DNA from 4 places in the Candidatus Dorea massiliensis AP6 genome. Region 4 is predicted to be linked to each of the others. Evidence: riboswitches for the same ligand, from Rfam matches in the RefSeq annotation. Region 4 holds a riboswitch; each other region holds the start of a gene.
What was found. Region 4 has a riboswitch for cyclic di-GMP ahead of gatY (tagatose-bisphosphate aldolase subunit GatY). Riboswitches for the same ligand answer to the same signal wherever they lie in the genome.
Positions count from the first base shown of each region.

Region 1: it holds a riboswitch for cyclic di-GMP, as region 4 does, so the genes downstream of both, ACESZP_RS04445 (substrate-binding periplasmic protein) here and gatY (tagatose-bisphosphate aldolase subunit GatY) in region 4, are expected to answer to the same signal.
Region 2: it holds a riboswitch for cyclic di-GMP, as region 4 does, so the genes downstream of both, ACESZP_RS12305 (response regulator) here and gatY (tagatose-bisphosphate aldolase subunit GatY) in region 4, are expected to answer to the same signal.
Region 3: it holds a riboswitch for cyclic di-GMP, as region 4 does, so the genes downstream of both, ACESZP_RS08570 (hypothetical protein) here and gatY (tagatose-bisphosphate aldolase subunit GatY) in region 4, are expected to answer to the same signal.

Region 1 is NZ_CAXTKW010000003.1:116,985-122,285, reverse strand. Features, by position in the region: gene ACESZP_RS04450 (hybrid sensor histidine kinase/response regulator) at 1-869, opposite strand, end outside; gene ACESZP_RS04445 (substrate-binding periplasmic protein) at 853-1,668, opposite strand; cyclic di-GMP riboswitch class I at 1,800-1,875, opposite strand; gene ACESZP_RS04440 (hypothetical protein) at 1,988-2,716, opposite strand; gene ACESZP_RS04435 (MATE family efflux transporter) at 2,753-3,157, opposite strand; gene ACESZP_RS04430 (AAA family ATPase) at 3,418-4,905, opposite strand; gene ACESZP_RS04425 (LemA family protein) at 4,937-5,301, opposite strand, start outside.
Region 2 is NZ_CAXTKW010000011.1:89,203-94,503, reverse strand. Features, by position in the region: gene bcp (thioredoxin-dependent thiol peroxidase) at 1-411, shown strand, start outside; gene yaaA (peroxide stress protein YaaA) at 411-1,160, shown strand; partial or broken gene ACESZP_RS12330 (Fur family transcriptional regulator) at 1,218-1,304, shown strand; gene rbr (rubrerythrin) at 1,392-1,934, shown strand; gene ACESZP_RS12320 (rubredoxin) at 2,028-2,183, shown strand; partial or broken gene ACESZP_RS12315 (phosphohydrolase) at 2,221-2,457, shown strand; gene ACESZP_RS12310 (helix-turn-helix domain-containing protein) at 3,004-3,240, shown strand; cyclic di-GMP riboswitch class I at 3,301-3,376, shown strand; gene ACESZP_RS12305 (response regulator) at 3,551-5,301, shown strand, end outside.
Region 3 is NZ_CAXTKW010000007.1:32,519-37,819, forward strand. Features, by position in the region: gene ACESZP_RS08555 (hypothetical protein) at 1-901, opposite strand, end outside; gene ACESZP_RS08560 (C39 family peptidase) at 1,056-1,949, opposite strand; gene ACESZP_RS08565 (ATP-binding protein) at 2,117-2,368, opposite strand; gene ACESZP_RS08570 (hypothetical protein) at 2,343-2,597, opposite strand; cyclic di-GMP riboswitch class I at 2,686-2,761, opposite strand; gene ACESZP_RS08575 (ATP-binding protein) at 2,800-4,815, opposite strand.
Region 4 is NZ_CAXTKW010000007.1:156,238-161,538, reverse strand. Features, by position in the region: gene ACESZP_RS09210 (L-fucose isomerase) at 1-1,592, shown strand, start outside; cyclic di-GMP riboswitch class I at 1,875-1,958, shown strand; gene gatY (tagatose-bisphosphate aldolase subunit GatY) at 2,420-3,271, shown strand; gene ACESZP_RS09200 (hypothetical protein) at 3,353-5,134, shown strand.

The DNA of each region.
Region 1 (5,301 bases), on a different contig from region 4:
AATGGAAGATTACTGAATACTTCCGTATCCGAAAGATACGCATAGATATAATAATCACGCTGCTTCAGCATAATTCCGTAGCATCCGGCTCCTTCATTCTTCAAATGATAAATGTGCTGACTGTCTGTATGCTTTTTCATTGCCTGAACAACTTCGTTGTCGGCTGTATTCTGCCCTAACAGGCTCTCATCATTGCTGGCAACAACGATTCCCTCGTCTGCAACAATAATCGTTCCATCTTTCTGGACACTATAACCATTTAAAAGCCCCTGTATCGTCAGTGTGTAATTTCTGGTAAATTCAGGAGATGTGTAATAATAGATTGCAACGATACCCGGCGCATCTTTTCTGGCACAGGCTGCAATGTCGATAAGTGCCCCGTCTGCTCTGCTAAATCGTTCCGAATAAGATCTTTCTTCATATCCGCTGAAATCCATGATAATATCTTTTTGCAGATACTCCGTAATCTCATCAGCCAGAGACTCATCCGTGCTGTATTCACAGTCCTTCTTTCCTTCTGCATCCAGTACAATGATACCATCCACCCAGAGAGTCTGCAGATTTTCCTTCAGAAACTCCCTGCTTAGCTGCCCGCCGTTTTCTGTTTCCATTTTAATATTTGTACTCATTTGTCTGGCACTTTCAATGGCACGGAGGAGACTTTTAGATTCCGAAGATTCATTATAATGGGTATAGGTGGAGCACTGCACTTTCACATAGTTTACAATCTCCACCATTCTTTTCTCTGCTTCCTCTTTTTCCGCGTGGAAGAAATAAAACAGAGAGACTACAGCCACACAGATTCCAATCAGACCACCGAGCAGCTGGATTCGTTTTTCCTTTTTCTTTCTCTTAATACCCAAGATCATCCACCTCCAGGTACTTCTGGGGATCATCCAGATATTTTTCAATGATTTTCAGGGACGTGCCATCCTGACGCATTTCTTCCAGCGTCTGGCTCATCTGCTCACAAATTCCTCTGTCATCATTTTTTGCGAAAGCGACACCTATTCCTGTGATCATCAGAGGCTCTTCCAGAATACGAAAACTTGCGTCATAATCCTTCATATATTGGACAATCGATTCCTCATGTGCGGCAGCTGCATCTACATATCCTTTCCCAAGAAAGGTATAGATCAGTTCTCGGTGTCCAAGACTGATCAGATTTCCCAGTTTGGGAATTCTCTCATCCGTCCGATTCAGGAAGATGCCTTCCGGTTTGGTTGTGGACTGGACAGCCAGGTTCTTTCCCTCCAGATCACTCAGTTTATAGATATCACTGTTCTCATTTACCGCAACCACCTGACGGCTTGCTATGTACGGTCCCGCCCAGCGATAATCGTCAAGGCGTCCTTCCATGGAAAAACAACCCATGATACAGTCAATCTCTCCGCTCTCCACCAGTTCCTTTTTCTTCTCCCAGTTAATCTGGACAACCTCCACCTGATAGCCCATTCTTTTGAATGCTTCCGTAGCCAGTTCTACATCTATGCCCGTCGGCACACCATCCTCATTCAGATAATTATAGGGTGGATAACTGTCGCTGCCGAGCGTAATGACCGGCTTTTCGGTTTCTTTTTTACTGCTGTCTGTATTTTTACACCCTGTCAGGGTGACTGCTAAAATTCCCGCAAGCAAAATGCCTGCAATTATTCTTTTTCCTTTCATTTTTCTTCTATTCCTGCTATTCTGCTATTTTCCTTTTTTACAATATCAAAATATCCAACAATTCCTATGTATCTGATGAAGCTTTATTTTACCATAAAAAAAGCACTGCCAAACAGACAGTGCACCTCATTTCATGCAACTGGCTGCCATTTTACAGGCCCTGTAGCTTTGCGTCCCAGACTTTCATCTGGTTTGCCGAATATCCTATTAAAGCTTTTAAACTCAAGCGAAAATATTGATATCATTATACTCCCATATTCCACTGTACGCAAGCAAAACCACGCCGTTTTAATGCTTTTAATGCTTTTGAAACGGCGAATCATTGAGATTGATCAAGATTCAATCCTTTTTTCTGATACTTCGACCGAATCAGCCACTTCTGATCAATCTTCCGCACCCCATCTTCAAACCGGATATGCAGATTCACCGAGCCCGTTTTCTGCTCTACTTTTTCCACCCTGCCATGCCCGAATTTGGGATGAGACACCTGCTCACCGATTTGATACTGAATTACGCTGTCTTTCGCTTTCTTATGCTCCTGCTCCCGCCGATACCGATCCCGCAGAGGGACCGTCTTATCGTGAATCGGATTTTTCAGGACCTTGTCGTAATTATGCTTCATCAATGCCTCGCCTGCCTTGTAATAGGGCGTCGGTGCTGCGCCCACCAGGGAACAACAGTATTTCCAGGCGCTGCCGTGGGTGCCTGACTGCCACTGATACTGCTTCGGAATCGGCATATTGTACTGCATGTAATGGGCGTATTCATGGCGGTAGAGATCTGTCCGCTCCTCTTTGCTCAGCGGATGCTTCACCGCATAGCCGATAAAAAGCAGAGAAAAATGAAAATGCTCCTTCTCATTGTGACTGCCCCGGGTGTAGGAGCCCAGACAGTCCGTGTCCATGCCGAAGGTAATCGGCACCATAGCCCCCTGTAGGTGAAATTTCCGGTCAAGCTGCTCGTAGAGATTCTGGATCTGCGTCCGCAGAATCGGAATTTCTTTCTCCAGATTGGCCTTTAAAAACAAATTATCTTCAAAATTTTCCATACCTGTTCCTCAAATACTCATTTTCTGTGGTTCCATTCACGCGACTCGCGAAATCATTTCCCTTAGGCTGTCCTTATAACTGCCCCTCACGCAGGATCCCAAAATCACGATGACCGTCGGCGCCACGCCTTCCGCCGCCATGTGACACTGAATAACGAAAAACAGGTTCAGAATCACATTGATTACACCCGCAAAAGCAAGATACATCAGCGGATGCTTTGTATCGCCCGAAGCGCTCATGACGCCGTTGCCAAAATTGTAGATACCCATGGCCGGCATGCCGACGGCATAGATTTTCAGATATAAAACCGCACCATCGATAAGCTCCGGCTTGGTGTTCATCAGCGACAGCATCCCCTTCGCAAAGAAAAAACAGATTCCGCCTGTCAGAAGTCCTATAAGGCCGCAGAGCAAAAAAGCCGTATGAATGGTCTTTTCCACAGCGAACCGCTGACCATTTCAATCCCCTTTGATTGTTTCATATTTTCACTCATGGTAAATCTTTCCCTCACTAGAGCATACTATCTACCTTTCTTTTTGTAAATATGGAAATTTTGACGGAATTATGGGATATTTTCTCTTGCGAAAAATGCAGCAAGAACCCCATACCTCACAAAATGAGACTGATAGATTCCACTCTCAAAAATGACGCAGATTCCCATGGGGGAACCTGCGCCATTTCGTCCGTCTTATATAAAAATTTATCCTAACAGTTCTTCCACCATCTGTGCATCAAATTTCACGGCTTTTACTCCATTTACTTCAATCTGGTACAGCGCATTGGCCGCGATATGCTCCGCCGCCTGCTCCAGGTCGCGGATTCCGGTCGTATCCGCATACTTGGCAATGACTGCGTCCAGGCCTTCCGGCGTCACGATGCACTCATCCTTACGAAGGCTCATGCGCTTCAACACCTTCGGCAACGCAAATTTGGAAAAAATCACCTTTTTCTCTTCTTCCGTGTAATCCGGAATATCAATCACCGCAAAACGGGACATGAGCGGCGCGCTGATCTGGCTCTTATCGTTGGCTGTGGCGATTGGGTACACGCCTACGGTGGGCACCATACATTCCATGTAGTTGTCGGTGAAGCCCAGGTTGTCCAGCAGTGTCAGCAACACATCTGCGGGATTGCCGTTGCCCTTTCCGGCGTTGGCCTTGTCCAGCTCATTGATAATGAACACCAGGTTAGACTCGCCTGACATGGAAAACGCCTCCATGATGATACCCGGCTTCGCATTGGCATAGACACGGGAGCTTCCGGTCAGCTGCTCCGGATCGTTGATGGAGCTCATGTCCAGGGTGGTCCACGGCAGCTTCAGGATACGCGCCACCGCATAGGCGATCTGGGATTTTCCGGTTCCGGCCGGTCCCACCAGAAGCAGTCCGTAAGCCGGAAGTGTATGGGTACGGTTAATCTGTATGATGGTTTCGATAATACGCTGCTTTACTTTCTCCATGCCGTAGAGCTCTTCATCGAGAATTCTGCGGGCTTCCTTCGGATCAATAGACTCAAAATAATTGCTCTTCCACTGAATATTCATCATAATGGACAGGGCCCTCTGGGCGTGACGCTTCTCCTCCGGGGATACTTCATGGGAGCGGGCCACCGCCAGGTTTCTTCTGGCCCAGAGCTGAATATTGTCCGGAAGTGTACGGCCTGCACAGGTCATAAAATCCGTAATACTCTGAAGGCTGGTCAGCTTCATGTCGTCGCCGACCTCGTCCTGATCCTCATCCGTTTCTTCCTCGGAAGGCGCGTTGCTGGCAAAAAGCCGGTCGATCATAAACTGCAGAAAGCCGTCCTCTGCAGAAAGCTTGGTGCCGCCGCCAAAGGCTGTCTCCCGAATCTTGTATACGGCATATCCGTCCTCCCGGTTGGCGCCGGACAGGCGTACGTGGATCTGATGCTCGCCCAGCCATTTGATCAGGCTCACAAAACGGGCGTCAATCAAAAGAATATCCGCGTTGAATTTTCCGTCCTCCTCTTTAAATTCAAAGGCCGTCTGCTTGGCCGGATTGGTGAATACACCGCAGGAATGATGCTTCCACTGACGCTTTGTATTGTCCAGCAGAAGAATCGGCTGCTCCGGGCTGGCCTCCGCCCCATTGGTGCGGTATGTAGTATAGGTACACTCCGGCTCCTTCGGGGCGCCTGCCGGGGCACTGTTAAAATCGAATACTGGCATGTCGTTACTCCTTTATCTCTGATTTTTGTATTTAAATTCCGAGAGCTTCATCTGAGATCAGCTCCTCGTCCTCTCTGTCTCTGTAATATTCCATATTTTCAAATCTGCATATTTTACGGATGACACTAAATGGGAAACTGTGAATCGCCACATTATAATTTTCCACACAGGTATTGTAAGTCATCTTCTGTCCTGCCAGTCCATTCTCGCACTCGCGAATCTGCCGGAGAAGCAGCTGTATATTCTCATTGGAACGCAGCTCCGGGAATTTCTCGATTGCCTGCTGAAATTCCGAACCATTGCGAATTTTTACCACCATTCCTTTTCCCTGGCTTCTGGCTTCCTCAATCTGCGTATACACTTTTTTCTCATGCTTCATGTATTTATCCGACACCC
Region 2 (5,301 bases), on a different contig from region 4:
CAGAATGGAGAAATGCATAAATTAAGCGATTATGCAGGAAAAAAAGTAATCTTATATTTTTATCCAAAGGATAATACACCAGGATGTACGAAGCAGGCATGTGGCTTTTCTGAGCGTTATCCACAGTTTACTGAGAAGGGAGCTGTTATTCTCGGAGTAAGCAAGGACTCTGTAGCGTCTCACAAGAGATTTGAAGAAAAATACGGACTGGCATTTACGCTATTAGCAGATCCGGAGCGTAAAGTTATTGAAGCATATGATGTCTGGAAAGAAAAGAAAAATTATGGAAAAGTATCTATGGGTGTAGTAAGAACTACATATCTTATTGATGAGCAGGGAATCATTATAAAGGCAAATGATAAAGTCAAGGCGGCAGATGATCCTGAAAATATGCTTAAGGAATTGGCATAATGAAGATTATTTTATCACCTGCAAAAAAGATGATTGTAGATACCGATAACTTAGCACCGGTTGAACTGCCTGTCTATATTGATAAGACAGCAGAAGTATTAAACTGGATGAAAAGCAAATCAAAAGAAGAACTGAAAGCTATCTGGAAATGTAATGACAAGATTGCAGAGCAGAACTTTAACAGATTGGAAAATATGGATCTTTATAACAGGCTTACTCCGGCTGTTTTAGCATATGATGGGATTGCATTTCAATATATGGCACCATCTGTGTTTGAAATCCAGCAGTTTGAGTATTTGCAAAATCATTTAAGAATCTTGTCTGCGTTTTATGGCATTTTAAAACCAATGGATGGTGTGACTCCTTATCGTCTTGAAATGCAGGCAAAGGTTGGAATTGGAGATGCAAAAAGTCTGTATGAGTACTGGGGAGAATTGTTATACCGCTCAGTAATCGATGACAGTAGGATTATCATTAATCTTGCATCAAAAGAATACTCAAAATGTATAGAAAAGTATCTGACATCACAGGACAGATATATTACAATTGTATTTTGTGAGTTATCCGGAGATAAATTGGTAACAAAAGGTACCTATGCCAAGATGGCTCGTGGTGAAATGGTCAGATTCATAGCGGAAAATAATATTGAAAATCCGGTGGAGATTCAGAAATTTGACAGAATCGGATATTCGTTTAGGTGTGATTTATCTTCAGATTCAGAATATGTATTTGAACGCAAAATAAAATAGTTATTCAGGTAAAAGATACTCAGTTTGGCAGCTTTTATAATAATGAGAATTATTACTATTCATAACACTCATGGAATTGAATGTGTGGATTATGATATTTCATTTAAAGGCATTTGCCCGAAATGCAGGGAGAAGGTAAAGTAGGAATTACCGGATGACTTTATATGTCCTTTGTGCAAGCACCCGGCATCAGATTTTGAAAAAGTAGTAAAGAAAACGGAGGTAAAAGAGATGGCAGAAAACAAATATGCAGGAACACAGACAGAGAAGAATTTACAGGAGGCATTTGCAGGGGAATCACAGGCAAGAAATAAGTATACCTATTTTGCTTCTGTAGCGAAAAAGGAAGGCTACGAGCAGATGTCAGCATTGTTTTTAAAGACTGCAGATAATGAGAAAGAACATGCAAAGATGTGGTTTAAGGAATTAGCAGGAATTGGTGATACAAAGGAAAACCTGGCGGCAGCGGCAGAAGGCGAAAATTATGAGTGGACAGATATGTATGATGGCTTTGCTAAAACAGCTGAGGAAGAAGGATTCCCTGAGCTTGCAGCAAAATTCAGGGCAGTAGGTGAGATTGAGAAGCACCATGAGGAAAGATATCGTGCACTTCTTAAGAATATTGAAACTGCACAGGTATTTGAAAAGAGCGAAGTTAAGGTATGGGAATGCCGTAACTGCGGACATATTGTGGTAGGAACTAAGGCGCCTGAAGTATGTCCGGTATGTAATCATCCACAGAGCTATTTTGAAGTACATGAAGAGAATTATTAAGGAGATGAGATTATTACGAAGAAGAAAGTGATTAATTCAAAAAAGCAGTAATGATAGGCTGTGTATTAATATATTTACAAGGAGGAACAACGAATGAAATACGTATGTGATGTTTGCGGATGGGAATATGATGAGGAGAAGGGCTATCCAGAAGGTGGTATTGCACCTGGTACAAAGTGGGAGGATATTCCAGAAGATTTTGAATGTCCGTTATGCTTTGTAGGAAAAGACCAGTTCTCAGAAGCATAAATGTATTATGATAGGATTATACCAATGAAAGAAGAACATAGATATTATCGGACTTGCAGGAGCCTGTTCTTATGCTTTGGACTGTATAGAAGCAGAGTTGGTAAATATCAAAAACAAACATGGAAAAAGAGTGGCTTATATAAGTATACGCATGGCTGAATATTGGAAAATTCAAGGTGATGAATTACAAGATCTAGCCATGTGTGCTTTACTGCATGATAATGCTTTGACACAATATATTTCGGAAGAACTGAAAAAGGATTTCGTCATTAATTGTAACACTTGACAATATGCATACGTAGAGGAAACGCATCAAGTGCTTGCTAAGCGAAACTTTGTGCTGGCAGTAAGAGGAGGTATCTTTAGTGATAAACCAACTGCTTACCGTAAGCTCAACCGTCAGAGAAGCGTATTTCCAAGTGATACAGCTCGGAAAATCTTTTTAAGCAGGCCCTTACCATTGAGGAGCTTCCAGTTCAAATCACCGATGAGAAGATTATCTTTCCATGGTTTTCTTCCCCATTAACAGCAGAAGAGGTCACTGCTTATACGCAACTGATCGCTGCCTTGGGAGAAATGGCAAAAACAGCCAAGCGGGTTACCTTGAAGGAAAAAGAAGTGGAGAAATCTGCGGATGATGGCAGGCTTATTTTTGTTTGAGGTTTCAAACTTTTATGTGACAAACGTAACTGTCTGTGATATTATAAAAACGATATAAGCGAAAATGAGGTATAGTTACTTGCAGATAGAGAAGTATATTGCGGATAAAATAACATCTTTGTGTGAAAAGCGTGATATCAGTAAATATAGATTATCGTAGCTGTCGGGAATTTCCCAGTCGTCACTGGGAAGAATCATGGCGCAGGAAAACCTGCCGTCGCTGATCACACTTGAAAAAATATGTACAGCATTAGGCGTGACATTATCACAGTTTTTTCAAGAAGGTAATTCAGAGAATCTGACAGAAGAGCAGAAAGAAGTTTTAAGGATATGGAACGATCTGAGTACAAATGAGCAGGAAACAGTGATGTCAATGCTGCGTGGACTTCAGAAGTAGAAGAACAGTTCGAGTATATGTAGCGGCTGTTCTTTTTTTGCATAAGTATTAAAGCTATAATAAGGAAATCGGCAAACCAGATGAAAGTCTGGGACGCAAAGCTACAGGGCCTGTAAAATGGCAGCCAGTTGCATGAAATGAGGTGCACTGTCTGTTTGGCAGTGCTTTTTTATGGTAGAGCACTTGAATAAGTAATACAGAAGCTGTTTGGAAAAATATTGTGAAAAATAGCGGGGAGGTTATTGACAATTAATGAATGTAAAATTAAAATCGGGAAGCAAGCAACTGTAGCCTAGAGGAGGGGAGAAAGATGAAGAAGTGCAAATTAGTACAGAATATAATGAATTTCAAATTTTGTTACATTATATTTTGCACAATGATATGTTTTATTGTTTTATCCGTTCCTACATTTGCCAAAGAAAACTCTGACAATGTTATCCGGGTAGGATCTTTTGAAGAAACTTATAATACCGTCAATGAAAAGGGGGAAAGAAGCGGCTATGGTTATGAGTATCTTCAAGATATTGCAGGTTATGCAGGATGGACATATAAATACATAACAAGTGATTGGAAAAACTGCTTTACACAGTTGGAAAATGGAGAGATTGATATTCTTGGTGACATTTCCTATACAGACGAACGTGCTGAAAATATGCTTTTTTCCGATATGCCTATGGGGGAAGAGAAATACTACATCTATACGGATGCATCCAATATGGATCTTACAGCAGGAAATTTGGATTCTTTTGAGGGAAAAAATATTGGTGTGTCTAAAGATAATATAGTGGAGGACGTGCTTAATGAATGGGAATCAAAATATGGTCTGCATACGAAGCATATCAATGTTTCTACAACCACAGAAATTATGGACAAACTGTCGAAACATGAAATTGACTGCTTCGTTTCGGTAGAAGAATCCCGTTGGGAAGAATCTGATATTTCGCCTGTTGCAAGTATTGGAGAGACAGAAATCTATTTTGCCATAAATCCCAAACGTCCGGATATCAAAGAAGCACTGGATAGTGCTATGCGCAGAATCAAGGATGACAACCCATTTTACACAGATGATCTCTACAGGCGTTATCTTTCTGCACAGAGCAGCTCGTTTCTTTCAAAAGAAGAAAGTGAGTGGATCGGGCAGCATGGTGCAATCCGGATAGGGTATCTGAATCAGGATGGAGGTATCAGCAGTGTAGATCCATCAACAGGTAAACTGACAGGTGTTATTACAGATTATGTGGATCTTGCAGAAAATTGTCTGCAAGGTCAGACTCTGGAATTTGAATTAAATGGATATGAGACAAGAAGTGAACTGCTTCAGGCATTGCAGGATGGAAAAATAGACCTGATTTTTCATGCAAACCAGAATCCATACTTTGCAGAAACAAATGGATTTGCTTTGTCGGACACGCTATTGACTCTCAATATGGCAGCAATTACGGCAAAGGATTCTTTTGATGAAAATAAAGAGAATACAGTTGCCGTTGAAAAAGATAATTTTACATTGAAAGCATATCTTTCATACAATTATCCGCAATGGGAGGTTGTGGAATATGAGACATCAGATGCAGCAGTAAAAGCAATGCAGAAAGGGGAGACGGATTGTATTGTAAGCAATTCAGGTACTGTTTCAGACTATTTGAAAAATAATAAGCTTCATAGTGTTTTCCTGACAAAAGAAGCTGATGTTCCATTTGCTATTCAGCAGGGAGAACCGGTTCTTTTGTCCATTCTGAATAAAACACTGACATCTATGCCTACAACTCAATTTTCAGGTGCAGTAGTTTCGTATAATGCTTCTTCACGAAAAGTTACATTGAAGGATTTTATTCAGGACAATTTACTGACAGTTTCACTTGTCGCTGGAATTTCTTTTTTCGTTGTTCTGTGTATAATTCTTGATTCTTTGAAAAAATCAAAACGTGCGGAAGAAAAATTCAAGAAGTCTGCTGAGCAGGCATTGAAGCTGAATCAGGAGCTTGAAGAAAAACAGCAGGAATTACAAAATGCACTTGTAGAAGCACAGAGTGCCAATAAGGCTAAGACTTCCTTTTTAAATAA
Region 3 (5,301 bases), 120 kb from region 4:
CATAGATTTCCGCATTATCCTGCACCAGGGAAAAGCTCACATCCTGATTGCCGTACATGGTCTTGCCCGGCGCATAGGAGGTAAATATCACCTCGCCCCAGCTTCCACCCAAATCTACCTTAAAGCTCTGGTTATCGATCCGGTAAATGGATCTGGAATAGGTCAGACTGTCGTCGAACACATTGGAAAGAATCCGGTAGTCCTCTCCCTCTGCCTGTAAGGTCAGATGACAGGAATGCACATATGGCCGGTAATTCTCATCCCCCGGTACGCAGTCCAGCTCATAGACGCCCGCTGACAGCTCACGTCCGCTGACGCAGGTGAAGTTTACATAATTCGTGTCTCCATGCTCCGTAACCCAGACCTTTGCCTTCTCCAGATAAAACCACGGCAGCTCCCGGCTCATCTCGTCCAACGTACAGCCAAGCCTTTTGGTCAGAACATGGTTAATCTGTTCCGTCGTAAGCCGGACACAGTCCGTCTCTATATCTTCCCGACCGGATATCTTCAGATATTCCTGCCGCTCCGCGGCTGTCAACGGCTCCGTGGCCATGCCCGCGCCCGAATAAAAGATTTCCCCCAGATCTGCGTCCTTCGGATCCCCGTAATCCGACAGCAGAAATCCATAGTTGCCACCGTTATCGCCCTCGTTGATCCAGTCGGTGAATTTCTGCAGCTCGGCAGTGGTCAAATCGCGGGCGTCTGAGGTATCTGCTGTGTTGGTTGAACCTGCCGCCTCTGAAAATGTCTCCGCTGTATCCGCCGGATCTACTGTCTCTCCTGCATCGTCCTTCATAACCATGTCTGCATTGCCTGTATCCGACTTTTTTGAAACTGCGCAGCCGCCAAGGGCTACCACTGCGCACAGGCTCCATATCAGAGTATTCATTTTTCTTTTCATGCAGCCCCTCCTTTTATCCATGCACCCGAGCTTTTCAGATTTTCTTCATTTTCATTATGGATTGCTGTGAAATTTTCCTATTTTTCTTATTGTAACGTATTTCCTATCTTCTGGCTATCTTTTCTTTCCGTTTTTTGTATTTTTTAACAATTTTTCAGCAACTGTAAGCCCACAGATTTTTCATCTGATTCATCAGCTTCTGCACATCCCAGTGTTGTTTTGTCCGTTCCACGCTGTTCGGATCCTGCAAAATGATGTCGCCGTTCTTATCCACGCCTGTCAGCACCAGAAAATGTCCCGCATCCGTGAAGTCGCCCGGGCCCATCACGCAGATAATCGGCTGACCCGCCTCCAAGGTGGCACGGATATGCTCCGCATCAAAAATCACGCTGGAGACGGTAAGCCCCAGCTTTTCCGCACCGCTGCTCATCAGATCCCAGGAAGAACCGGACCCATCCACATAATAACCGTTATCCTCGGCCATTTTTGCCACCTCATATGGATTCCACTGCGTATCGCCAGTCAGACCGCAGGTCACCATAGACAGACAGGTGGGTCCGCAGCCTGTCACTGCCAGAAAATCGCTGCCATAGGTTTCGTATCCCCAGCGCTCATCCCACTGCAGAAAATGGGGAATCTCTCCCTTCATCACGTCTTTCGAAATGTTAATTTCTTCCAGCCCCTTGTATTTCGGATAATCCAGCACGAAATCCTTCGTCTCTGGGTTGCGCTCCACCAGCGCAATCAGGCTTTCCGGGTAACCCTGCTCCCGCAATTTCTGCGTATTCACTTTTCCAAACCCGCAAAAAAGATTTAACGCTGTATAGGCCACCAGCACCAGCAGGATCGCCCCCAGAAGCGTCCCGAGCATGGACGCCAGAAAGCGGATGCGGGCCTTCTGCCGATTCCGGCGGCGTCCGCGGCGGTGGTTTCCTGTATTTCCACTCCGGCGGCGGACATCCGTTCTGCTTCTCCGTACATCCCATTCATCTTCCGGATCTGCTGCGCGCTCATCCCTGTACTCTGCTTTATTCTTCTGTCTGGTCATGGTAGTCCCCTCTTCTTTCGTTGTATAGGTTCAGTATAACAAAGGGATTTCCATTCTTCTTGTACATTCTCTTTCGAATTTCTTATATTTCTCTTATTTTTTCTTTCTTCTGTTTTGTGGTCAATGGATCATTCTGCCCGCCAGAACGGCATTTCTGAACCATGAAATTAGCAATTTTCTTGTTGCCTTATTACTTCTGCAATCTCTGCATTCAGATCATTATCCTCTGCCAGAAGAATATTCCTGCCTTCAAGGATTTCACTGCTTGATTCAGAGCTTTCAGCACGTTTTTTTACATAATAGCTTTCATCCGCTATCCTGTGTTTAAGTATAACTGTAAAGGTGCTGCCCTTTCCCGGTTCACTCTCTACATCTATGGTTCCGCCAAGCAGATCAACATATTTCCTGACGATTGACATGCCCAGTCCGGTTCCTGCGAATGAGTTCGTAGCCATATCCTCGTCTTACACCGTTTTTATCGACATAATTAAAGGTATCCTCAAAGGATCCGATACGGATGATCTGTGGCTGTTTTCCATCATTATTTTTTTCTGCAGCCCGGCAATGTACTGATAACATCATCCACATTCCTAAAACTACAAATATACCTGCAAATAGTACGGCTGATTTTTTTCGACTTTTATCCATTATTCTTTTCTCCCCAAATCACCAGGTTATTACACACCACAAATCTAAAGGGAAAAATGCACTGCCTTTCCAGACAATGCATCTTAAAGGTTGCAGCTGGCTGTCATTTTACAGACCCTATAGCTTTGCGTCTCAGTCTTTCGACTGATTTGCCGATGAATCTTTATTGGTATTATATTGTACATTTTTTTGAAACTGTCTTTTATAAATATTTCATCATTGTTGGCACAAGAATGTTCATATCAACAGGCTTTGCAACATGAGCATTCATTCCAACAGATAGAACCTTTTGTGTATCTTCTGCGAAAGCATTGGCAGTCATCGCAATAATTGGGATTCTGGCTTTTTTCGTATCCTTCATCTTTCGGATAGTTAATGCAGCGTCATATCCATTCATAACAGGCATCTGAATATCCATAAGGATCATCTTGTAATAACCAGCATCCGCTTTTTCAATCATATCAATGCATGCAACACCATCATTTGCAGTCTCAACAATACAGCCTTCTTCCGTCAATAGTTCCTTTGCGATTTCAGTGTTGATCTCATTATCTTCGACTAATAAGATTCGAACACCGTTCAAGCAATTCTTATTACTCAGATTACTATTTTTTTTCACCAGAGAATCTTCTTTTGACGCTTTCCTGCAAGGAATCGTTACTGTAAATTGGGAACCCTCACCCTGCTTACTTTTCACTTCTATTGTGCCATCCATGAGATCTACAAGCTTTTTTGTAATGCCCATTCCGATGCCACTGCCATCAATATGACTTAACGTAGTGTTACGTTCTCTTTCAAAAGTTTCAAAAATACGCTTTTGGAATTCTTCAGACATACCAATTCCATTATCGGTAATGGTAATGATCAGATTGCACCAGTCTTCTTTTTCACAGGATTTCTGTACAACATTACAGGATATCCTACCTCCTGTATGTGTATACTTTATTGCATTGCTTATAATATTAAGACAGACTTCTGACAGGTGCGGTGCATCCATATATACATACGGATACATGATTTGTTCTGTCAGGGAGAGCGTTTGATTTTTTCTTTCTGCCTGTTGTTGGAACATAATGATACAATTTTCAAAGCACTCATGAACATTCGAAACAGTGTATTCCATTTCGACCTGATTATTTTCAATCCTTGCAAGATTCAGAACATTACCAAGCATCGACAGCAGTTCTTTTCCGCATATTTGAATTTTTTCAAGGTATCTGCCAAGTTTTTCTGTTTCTTGCAAATGTCTGGTCGCCAGTTCTGCATAACCAATGATCGCATTCATAGGCGTCCTGATATCATGGGACATATTGAACAGGAATGTCGATTTTGCTTTATTTGCACATTCTGCTTTTAATTTAGCTTCCCGTAATTCTTCCTCTTGTCTTAATTCCCGCATTTTTTCATCTGTCACATCTCGATTTGCAATCAGCACGGATGTAACATTTCCATTTTTATCATAACTCTGAGGAACGACCATAGCAAGAAACCATGCTCCTTCCTTTAGTTTGAATTCGGAAGACATAGATTCTTTATTATGAAGCCGTGCCGCCATGGTCTGTATATCAAGAAATTCCATATACTTCTGCGCAAACGGTTCTGCCATCACCCTTTCGATAATCTCGATCTTAGGATTCCATTCGGTATAATCTTTCATATCAATAATCATTTTTCGACTTTTTTTGACAAGCTCAACACGCTTTGTTTTTAAATCCAACCTTAAGATTAAATAATATGCAGTTCCTAATGCATGAAAAGCCTGCCGGGTTTTTTTGACCTGCTTTCCCAAGGTAACAGGGAACTCTTCACCGTCCATCTGCTCCAAATCCGGCGTTGACTGATGCAGATGCTGAACCAGCCATTTCCCATTCGTCCACCTATAGATAATCGTAAATCTTGTCTCCATTTTGAAACAGATTGAACCATCTTTAAACAGACCAGTAAAATCTACTGTTCCATGTGCAAGAACATGATCATCATCTAGTCTTTCTTCCTCCTGATATAAATTTTCTATTTCAAGTCTGATTTTATCTCTTCGTTTTACATCAAATTTAAATGATTCCAAAAACTCATGCAGATTCCTGAAAAGCTCATGTTTCCCAGTTCCGATCAGACTGACATTTTCATCAAAATAATTTTCTATACCCAAATCATTTACTGATTCAGCATTAATATATATTTTCATAAGTTGCTCTGTGAGTTTTTTGAAATTATCCATACGGTTTCCTCTCGCTTAGAAAGACTTAAATGGCTTTCAGTTTAAATTTTAAATTTACATATAAAATCGTTTGCTTTATTATATCACAGCGGCATACTATTCTGCCAACATTTTTTCAAGACAGGTGTCCTTACTACTACTTCAGGCATATCCTCACGGAGCTGCCTAAGTATTGTGACGAAAAAGGAAATATAGAACCGGCAAAACTGGACCAGCTGATGCCCTGGGCAGATGAGCTTCCCGAGAAATGCCGGAAACCACACCGCTTATAAAAGCGGCGTTAAATTTAAGGGTAGGCGCAGGATTTGACATTTACATAACTCACTACGTTACAGACAGAAAAAAGGCTTCCGGGGAATTCCCCAGAAGCCTTGATTTTACTGCATAAATTGAGATTACTCGATGATAGTAGCAACACGTCCAGATCCTACTGTACGGCCACCCTCACGGCATCGGAATCGTGTCTTTTGTGGTATTCACCGTGCT
Region 4 (5,301 bases):
TAGGCGAGGCAGCTGCCTGCGCAGACAAGTTCCGTAAAGCAGGCGTAGACATCACCCTGACCGTTACTCCCTGCTGGTGCTACGGCTCCGAGACCATGGACACCGACCCGTTGACCATCAAGGGCGTATGGGGACTGAACGCTACCGAGAGACCGGGCGCTGTATACCTGGCTTCCGTACTGGCTACCCATGCACAGAAGGGACTTCCGGCATTCGGTATCTACGGACATGACGTTCAGGATGCTGACGATGAGACCATCCCGGAGGACGTAAAGGCAAAGCTTCTCCGCTTCGGCCGCGCCGCAGTAGCAGCAGCAAGCATGAGAGGAAAATCCTACCTGCAGATTGGTTCCGTTACCATGGGTATCGGCGGATCCATCATCAGCCCGGAATTCATCGAGGAATATCTGGGAATGCGTGTGGAGTCTGTAGACGAGGTTGAAATTATCCGTCGTATGACAGAGGGTATCTACGATCATGAAGAGTTTGAGAAGGCTCTGAAGTGGGCGAAGGAGACCTGTACTATCGGCTTTGACAAGAACCCGCCTGAGCTTCAGATGACTGAGGAGCAGAAGGAAGAGCAGTTCGAGTTTGTTGTAAAAATGGCAGTTATCATCAAAGAACTGATGAACGGCTGTGATAACCTGGATCCGAAGTTCTCCGAGGAAGCTATCGGACACAACGCTCTGGCAGCAGGCTTCCAGGGACAGAGACAGTGGACAGACTTCTACCCGAACGGAGACTTCGCAGAGGCGATGCTGAACACCTCCTTCGACTGGGAAGGCGCAAGAGAGCCGTACATCCTGGCTACCGAGAACGACGTATTGAACGGACTGGGCATGCTGTTCATGAAGCTTCTGACTGGCCGCGCTCAGATGTTCGCGGACGTTCGTACCTACTGGAGCGGCGACGCAGTAAAGAGAGTTACCGGTTATGATCTGGAAGGCAAGGCAAAAGAGTCTGACGGCTTTATCCATCTGATTAACTCTGGCGCATGCTGTCTGGATGCCTGCGGCGAAGTAAAGGATGAGAATGGCAACGGCACCATGAAGCAGTGGTGGGATGTAACCGAAGAGGATCAGAAGAAGATTATGGAAGCAACCACCTGGAACGCAGCTGACAACGGCTACTTCCGTGGCGGCGGATTCTCCTCCCGTTTCCTGACCAGAGCTGAGATGCCGGCTACCATGATTCGTCTGAACCTGGTAAAGGGACTTGGACCGGTTCTGCAGATTGCAGAGGGCTGGACCATCAACCTGCCGGATGACGTATCCGATACTTTGTGGAAGAGAACAGACTACACATGGCCCTGCACATGGTTCGCACCGCGCTGCACAGGCGAGGGCGCATTCAAGACCGCTTACGATATGATGAACAACTGGGGCGCAAACCATGGCGCTATCAGCTACGGTCACATCGGCGCAGACCTGATTACCCTCTGCTCCATCTTAAGAATCCCGGTATGTATGCACAATGTTCCGGAAGAGGAGATCTTCCGTCCGGCAGCATGGAACGCATTCGGTATGAACAAAGAGGGACAGGACTTCCGTGCATGCAAGGCATACGGCCCGCTGTACAAGACTATCCGTTAATTCGAAAAGAGAAGTTACATACGGGAGCATGGAACTGCGAGGTTCCGTGCTCCTTTTGCTCTACAGGAAACACTGTGTTACGTTAAAGTGCGAAAACTATGATTCCTATAGAGCAAAAAGCCCGGAAAGGAAGCTCTATCGGTGAACGAACCTTGCTTCGAACAATAAAAAACGTATATCTGGGAAGATGACCAATTAACAGATGACGGGGAGAAAAAATTTGACAAAAATCTGACTTGCAATATGGAAGGGACTCTGCTAAAATGAACAATATTGCAAAAAGAGAATACTGGGCAAACCTGCTGAAAAGCAGGGACGCAAAGCCAAAAGGGTCTAAGGGTAAAACTATGACAGCCGGTTGCTATTGGAAGTCCGAAAAGAATTCTGATATTGTTTGGATGCTGTGATTTGTGCGCCTGTTTTGACGCCTGTTGCAGTATTTTTTATGTAATAGGAAATTCCGATGGAATCCCTATTACATAAAAACTATTATATGATAAGAGCTTTTCGAAGCTGTGTGAGCGGCATAGAAGGGTTACTTATATGAGGGGAATGTGAGAGATCACGGAAAATACGCCGGGGGCGAAAGCCTTCGGCGTATTTTCGTGTGAGCAAGGTGATAGGACAATGATTTATTCAAAACAGTCGATGGTATCTTCTGTCGCAATCGTAATCGGAACTTTGATGTAATAGAATGCGGGCTTCTGCTTTTTTTGAGATTTTTTTCCGGACAGGAAAACCCCGTTGGAGGTTGCGCTTTTTCGAGATACGGGGTATGATAGATAAGGTGAGAAAGATAACACTGAATCAGACGAGGAGGAACGATCATGTCATTTGTTACATCAGAAAAGATGCTTTTGGACGCACAGAAGGGCGGCTACGCCGTAGGCGCTTTCAATGTGGAGAATATGGAAATGGTAATGGCCGTTATCGCGGCGGCAGAGGAGCTTCGGGCGCCGCTGATGCTGCAGACTACACCGTCCACCATTAAGTACGCGGGACTGGATATGTATCTGGCAAATGTAAAGGCGGCTGCTGAGCGCGCCAGCGTTCCGGTGTGTCTGCACCTGGATCACGGCGATAGCTTTGACCTGGCTATGCGGGCGCTGCGGACCGGCTACACTTCCATCATGATTGACGGCTCCCACAATGTGTTTGAGGAAAATATAGCGGTAACCAAGGCCGTAGCAGACGCCTGCAGACCTTCCGGAATCCCGGTAGAGGCGGAGCTTGGCAAGGTCGGCGGCAAAGAGGACGATCTGGACGGCGGCGAGGGCAATGGTTATACAGATCCGCTGGAGGCAAAAGAATTCGTGGAGCGCACCGGCGTAACATCCCTGGCCGTAGCCATCGGAACCGCTCACGGTGTATACAAGGGAGTACCGAAGCTGGATTTGGACCGCCTGGCTGAGATCCGGAAAGTCGTAGATATCCCGCTGGTACTGCACGGAGCAAGCGGCCTGTCCGAGGAAGCAGTGGTAGAGAGCATCAAGCGCGGTATCTGCAAGGTCAACTTCGCCACAGAGCTTCGTATCGCCTATACCGACGGCGTGAAGGAATTCCTGGCGGCAAACCCGGACGCCTTCGATCCGAAGAAGTATGGCAAGGTAGCCATGGAGCACGTGAAAGCCATCGTGGAGACGCGTATGAAGATGTGCGGCTGCACGGACAGAGTTTAAGAGGCTGAAAAAAACGCAGGGGCTGTGTAACAGCAGCCTCTGCGTTGCGAGCATAATTGGAAATAAATGGGAGAATAGAAAGTGAACGTAGAGACCATGCAGACAGACCGCAGGCGGCAGCACCTGATTTTTATCGGCCTGTTTCTTTTATTACAGGTGATTTTCATATGGAGGAGCTTCTACGGCTTCAATACGGCGGATGAGATGTATTTTATCGGCTGTTCGGAGCGTATTTTCCGGGGAGAGAAAATTCTGATCGATGAGTGGAATCCGACCCAGCAGCTCTGTTCCTTTCTGTTACATCCCATTTACAGCCTGATCCGGACGGTCATGGGGTCTACGGAAGGAATTGTGATGGCGAGCCGGTTTGTCTATCTGGTGTACTCCGGCGTGCTGACGCTGTTCTTCTATCTGCGGTTTCAGCGGCGTGGATATGCTTCCTTCGGACCAACGTTTTTGTTCGCGATTTTCGCGCCCTTCAGCATCTGCGCCATGTCCTATAATTCCATCGAATTCGGCATCCTGCCGGTACTGCTGGCGGTGCTCTCGGCGGATATGGAGCATTCGGTGCCGGAATATATCCTGTGCGGCATTCTGATGGCGGTGATCGTGCTGGCGAATCCCTTCGCGGTGCTGATGTACGCCGGATACGGACTGATTTGCCTGATTGCCACGGTGCGCGGGCGTCGGAGAGGGACGAAGCCGGAGGGCGTGCTGCAGTTTCGGAATTTCCTGTGGATGACCCTGGGCGCAGGTATTATCCTGCTACTGTTCCTAGCCTTTATCTTCCAGCGGGGAACTTTATCAGAGATGCTGGCCAATGTGCCTCACATCGTGGGAGATTCCGAGCATCAGGAGGGGTATCTCTACAAGACCGGGCGGTATTTCCATCTGTGCTTTAAAAATTATAAATGGATGTTTGTGGGGCTTTTATTCGTGTATGGTGCGACCCTGTTTGATAAAAAGCGGTACAGCCATAGCCCTGTATATATGATTCTGGCGGCGGCGTGCGTCGTGCCTTATCTGATTTATTACGGGTTTGTTTTTGAACATATTACAGTAAATTATCAGATGCTGCCGCTGGCGTTCTGGTGCCTGGAGGCTTATTTTGTCACAGAGCATAAGGAAAAGCGGTTGTTTTATGGCTGGTATCTTCCGGCCATGTTGTTCACGATGATTGTGCAGTACGCGACCAATACGGGAATTGTGACCCTGAGCGTGGCTTACGGCATGTGCTCCTGTGTGGGACTGATTTTTGCGGCGGACTGGATGAAGGAAGAGCGACAGCGGTGGCAGTGTGCGCGGCGGGCGGACAGTGGTGGAAAGGCGGGACTGTGCCGGGCGGCGAAGCGCCGGCGGGTGGCATCGCTCTGTGTAGCCGGTGTGCTGCTGATACAGTTTGCGGGCACCTTCTGGCTGCGGATGACCTATGACTGGGGCGATGAGCGTGGCTGGCTTCTGGATACCCGGATGGAGCGCGGACCGCTGAAGGGTGTGTATACAACCCGGAGGACAGCAGAATGGTACGCGAACGTGTTGGATGAACTGGATATGCTGAAGCTCACTGCGGATGACGAATTAATGGTGGTGGGCGTGGCGCCCTGGATTTATCTCTACTCGGATGCCGCCTGCGGTAATTATTCCACCTGGCAGGTTCACGAGGGAAGTACCCAGCTCCATGATTATTACGAGCTGCACCCGGATAAATTCCCGGATGTGGTTTATATGGCCCACTGGGCGGAGGAGTTTATGGCCTGCGATTTGTCGCACCTGTTCACGGACAGAGGCTACACTATCGTGTACCGGGGAACCGGCACCGTACTCATGTCCCCGGAGCGGGCGGCAGCTTTTATGGCAGAATAAGAAAAATATGGAAAATAAACGGCAAGGGCGTCGGAGGGATCCGATGCTCTTTACTTATGGAGTGAATGTTTACAAAAAATTTAGATTTTTTTGAGAGAGTTTCGAAGCGCCCGCCGGGGGAGTATGGTATAATAAAATAGATTTATCCTGTCGGATGGCATTCGAAG